Regions from separate parts of the Synechococcus sp. R70.1 genome, predicted to be linked through region 1. Evidence: predicted binding sites of a transcription regulator. Region 1 holds the regulator's gene; the other holds the start of a gene.

Region 1 (2,394 bases):
CCTCCAGGCGGAGCCGGTTGCGTCCGTGCGCCAAATCTTGATTGCTGCGATCCGGCCAGACCGGAAGCTGGTACTGCCGGCAAAACTCCTCTGTTTCCCACCGGAAAAGGCCTAGGAGAGGCCGCACCAGCCAGGCGGAGGAGGGATCCCGCTCGTCCAAACGCCGCCGCCAATCCAGACTAGCTAGCCCAGCTGCCCCTGTGCCCCGCAGCAGGTTCCACAAGAACGTCTCCGCGCGGTCACTGGCGGTGTGCCCCGTAACCACTGCCTCGCAATTCCAGGTGCGCGCCCATTTGTCCAGCTGTTGGTAGCGCCAAACCCGAGCCCCCGCCTCATCCCAGCGGATGGGATCGGCAGTTTCAATGGCATAAGGCAGGCCCTGCTGCTGCAGCCACTCTTGCAAAAAGCAGGCACACGCCGTTTCATCCTCCGACCAGCGGTGGTTACAGTGCAGGACAAAGATCTGCCAGTTCCAGCGCCGCTGCAGATCGCGCAGGATCTGGAGCAGACAGAAAGAATCTTGCCCGCCGGAAAGGGCCACCAACAGCCGCTGGCCGGGGCGCAGCAGTTGCCGCTCGCGGATGGCACACTGAACGCGTAGGTGAAGAGGGGAGAGTCTGGCCACGGTGGGCGATTGCTCTTGGGAACTTGCACCTAGACTTCCTAGGCCAGAGCCCGCGTGAGATGGGAGGCCACCGTCTGCACCGCCGCAATGCTCCGCTCGTAGGCCATCCGCGTTGGCCCCAGCACGGTAACCGTCCCCAGCGGCGCCGAGCGACGGCGGTAGACTGAGGTGATAACCGTGCAGTGGCGCAGAGACTCCAGCGGATTCTCGCTGCCAATGTAGATGACCACCGGGATGGTGTGGAAGGGATCGCCAGAGGAGGGCGGGGCAGAAGGAGTAGCCTCGCTAGAGATCTGGCAATCTGGGGGGCTGGCAGTATAGAGCCCAATCATCCCTTGCAGTTGCTCGGATCCCGCCTCAATCAACTGGGCCACCGCTTGCACCCGTTGGGTCTGAGAAAACTCTGGCTGCCGCATCAGCTCTGTCATGCCTGCGCTAAACACAGGCCCCAAAGAGGGCCGCAGGTAGCGCTGGACCACTGAGCGCAGCAGTTGCTGCAGCCACTGGCTGTAGGCGCGAAACTCTTCGTCCAGCTTTAGCCAGCTCAGATCCTGCAGCTCGGCAAAAGTCTTGCCCCGCAGCTTGAGGGTGAGAAAGTTGCTCAGTAGCTGCAGCTCGTCTTCCAAATCCTCATAGCGGCTGTCGGGCCATGCCGGTGGGCTGACCAGGGCTGAATGGGCTTGGTAGGAATCGGTAACCACCACCACCATCACCCGCCCCGGCCCTACCGACAGCAGCTGCACGTGGTGAATGGCTACAAGGGGCCCCTGAGGTGGGGTGATGAGGGCAATGCAGCCGCTCACGTGGGCCAGAAGCTGCGCCACCCTCTGGAGGAAACTGTCGAGGTCGTCTCCCAGCTCGCGACTAACCTGATCCAACAGCCGCTGCAGCGCAGGGTGGGGCTCTGGCTGGGGAGCGTCGTCGGGGATCCCCTCCATGCCGACGGAGGTCAACAAATCGTTGACATAAACCCGATAGCCAAAGTCGGAAGGGATCCGACCGGCAGAGGTGTGGGGCTGGAACAGCAACCCCGCCTGCTCAAGGGTGGCTAAGTCGTTGCGAATGGTGGCTGTGCTTACCCCAAAGTTATACGACTGAGCCAAAGTCTTGGAACCGACAGGTTCAGCCGTTGCAATGTAGCTGCGCACTGTCGCCCAGAGGATCTTCCGCTGGCGGGGAGTCAGTTCAAGTTTCATGGCCGCTCAAAAGAATCTGGTTAACCCGTATCTCAAAGCAGACTGCCAAGCAACCGGTAGATTCCCGTTGAGGACTGAGATACCAATCTAAATGAACCTTTAGTCTACCTAACGCTTCGTATTGATGAATTGATAATTTTTGACTTTTTGACAATTTAATTAACCTCGCTGGGGTGGACTGCCTGGCAAGGAAAGCTGCAAAATACCGACAGAGGCGTTGGGTTCGCCCTAAGCTTTCCCCAGAGGTGCTACTTCTGGGGCAATAGGGCTTACCTTTATCCCCTTTGTAACCTTTTGTTCTGAGGTTGCTCCAGGAGCTGAGAGTCCGCCTAGCTGCTCTGAGGGTAGCCGTTTTGGGGGGCAGGGGAAGATCTCGTTGACGAGCAAAGGCCTGACGGAGCTGAGTCCAGAGGACTAAGGGGATCGAGCTCCGCTAGCGGCTTGAGAGATCCGCCCGCTCCTTGCTAGCGCAGCTGGGCCACGGTTACGCCGCTTCCTCCCTCGTGGGGAGGTGCCGCGGCAAAACTCTGAACGCGCGGGTGATTTTGGAGATAGGCCCGGATACCCGCCCTG
Region 2 (2,394 bases), on a different contig from region 1:
TTCCTGGCGGCAGTGGCTATCACTCAGCTTCTCTTGGTACTCAAGAAAAAGCAAGTGGAACTTATTCAGGCGGCAGAACTTTTGGGCTAGCCCCACCCTTCCCATCATTCCCAGCACCTCGGAACCAGCCGGGGTGTTTTTTCTAAGGAATCCTCAGCTCTCCCACCATCACCAGCACTGCCTGCCCGGCAATCTCCACCCGAGCGCCGAGATAGCGACACCAGAGCTCACCCCCCCGCGTCGAGAGCTGCCGCACCCTGAGCTCAGTTCGACCCAGCCGCTCCGACCAATAAGGCGCCAACAGACACTGGGCAGAGCCGGTTACGGGATCCTCCGAGATCCCCAAGCGGGGGGCGAAAACGCGGCAAACAAAATCCGCTCCCTCCTCTAAATCTGCTCCGGCAGCGGTGACGATTAACCCGGAGACAGAGAGCGCCTCCACCTGAGCCCGATTCGGCTGGACTTGCCGCACCTGCTGCGCCGAAGCCAGCACCGCTACCCCCATGCTGCCGCGGTACAACTCTAGAGGAGGGATCCCCAAGGCCGCCGCCACCTGTTCTTGCGCTTCCAGCCAAGGTTGGGGAGTCTGGGAGGGGAAATCCATCGCTAGCCGCTTTCCTTGCCGCCGCACCAACACCTGGCCACTGCGGGTGGAGAAGGCCACCTCCTGAGCTTCTGGGTGAACTTCGCTCAAGAGCACATGGGCAGCAGCTAGGGTGGCGTGCCCACAGAGATCCACTTCCGTTGTGGGGGTAAACCAGCGCAGGCTGTAGTGGGGGAGGCCATCCCAGGATCCCTGGGGCAGCAAAAAAGCTGTTTCCGACAGATTGTTCTCTGCCGCAATTGCCTGCAACAGCTCCTGCGGCAGCTCCTGGGACAGCAAGCAAACCGCTGCCGGATTGCCCCTAAAGGGCACTGCCGTAAAGGCATCCACCTGAAACAAGGGAATTCGCACCGCCTCTCCTCCCCCAAAAGGCGCAGAGGAAGTCGGGAGATCCACACCCAACCGCCTCGTCTGTCGTTGCAGCTATTGTCAGGCTGCAGAGCTGACTGATAAACTAGCACTCGGAAGCCGAGAGTGCTAAAGCCTCAATGGATGCAAGTTTAGTTGACTCCTCAATCACCCTTTGACTTCCTGCCATAGGCATCACGGAGGACACTTAGTATGGCTGCAGTAACGCTGAACGTCTCTACGCTGAAACCGCTGGGCGACCGTGTGCTGGTGAAAGTTGCCCAGCAGGATGAGAAAACCGCAGGCGGGATCTTTTTGCCTGACACTGCCAAAGAGAAACCCCAAGTAGGGGAAGTGGTTGCGGTCGGTCCTGGCAAGCGCAATGACGATGGCAAGGTTATTCCAATAGAGCTGAAAGTAGGCGACAGAGTGCTCTACTCCAAGTACGCCGGCACGGAGGTGAAGCTGGGTACCGAGGAGTATGTGCTGCTAGCTGAGCGGGACATCCTCGCCATTGTTCAGTAGTTCTAGCAAGAGGCAGCAAGTGCTGTAAAAGAGACCAACTGCTGCTAGCTTCTAGCTTATCCTTCGTTGGCTGACTGTTGGAGGTTAACTATGGCTAAGTCGATTATTTTCAGCGAAGAAGCCCGTCGCGCTCTTGAACACGGCATGGACATTTTGGCAGAGGCCGTAGCCGTTACCCTTGGCCCCAAAGGGCGCAACGTGGTGCTGGAGAAAAAATTTGGCGCACCCCAGATTGTTAACGATGGGGTAACCATTGCCAAAGAAATTGAGCTGGAAGACCACATTGAAAACACGGGAGTTTCTCTCATCCGTCAAGCTGCCTCTAAAACCAACGACATCGCTGGCGACGGCACCACTACAGCTACGGTCTTGGCCCACGCCATGGTGAAAGAAGGGCTCAAGAACGTGGCTGCTGGCGCCAACCCCATCGCCCTCAAGCGCGGCATTGACAAGGCGGTGAAGTTCCTAGTGGACAAAATTGCTGAACATGCCCGCCCAGTAGAAGACTCCAAAGCCATTGCCCAGGTGGCGGCCATTTCCGCTGGCAACGATGAGGAAGTGGGCCGCATGATTGCCGAGGCCATGGAAAAAGTGGGCCGCGAGGGGGTGATCTCCCTAGAAGAAGGCAAGTCCATGACCACCGAGCTGGAAGTGACGGAGGGGATGCGCTTTGACAAAGGCTACATCTCCCCCTACTTCGTCACTGACACGGAGCGGATGGAGGCGGTTCTGGAGAACCCCTACGTCCTGATCACCGACAAGAAGATTACCCTGGTGCAAGACCTGGTGCCGGTTCTGGAGCAAGTGGCCCGCGCTGGTCGTCCGCTGCTGATCATCGCCGAAGACATTGAGAAGGAAGCCCTGGCCACCTTGGTGGTGAACAAGCTGCGGGGCGTGCTGAGCGTGGTGGCGGTGAA

Evidence for each region. Region 1 encodes HrcA, which represses chaperone genes, less so after heat shock. Its sites were predicted from a motif close to TTAGCACTCNNNNNNNNNGAGTGCTAA; they were not measured.
Region 2: groES (co-chaperone GroES) is a predicted target of HrcA. The motif match lies at 1,059-1,085, and genes of this name have one in related genera.

What each region holds. Positions count from the first base shown of each region.
Region 1 covers NZ_JANSHR010000019.1:10,362-12,755, reverse strand. Annotated here, with positions in the region: gene tilS (tRNA lysidine(34) synthetase TilS) at 1-625, opposite strand, end outside; gene hrcA (heat-inducible transcriptional repressor HrcA) at 664-1,821, opposite strand; gene NW807_RS02175 (endonuclease MutS2) at 2,286-2,394, opposite strand, start outside.
Region 2 covers NZ_JANSHR010000008.1:28,494-30,887, forward strand. Annotated here, with positions in the region: gene NW807_RS00800 (apocytochrome f) at 1-90, shown strand, start outside; gene NW807_RS00805 (PhzF family phenazine biosynthesis protein) at 143-955, opposite strand; gene groES (co-chaperone GroES) at 1,166-1,477, shown strand; gene groL (chaperonin GroEL) at 1,568-2,394, shown strand, end outside.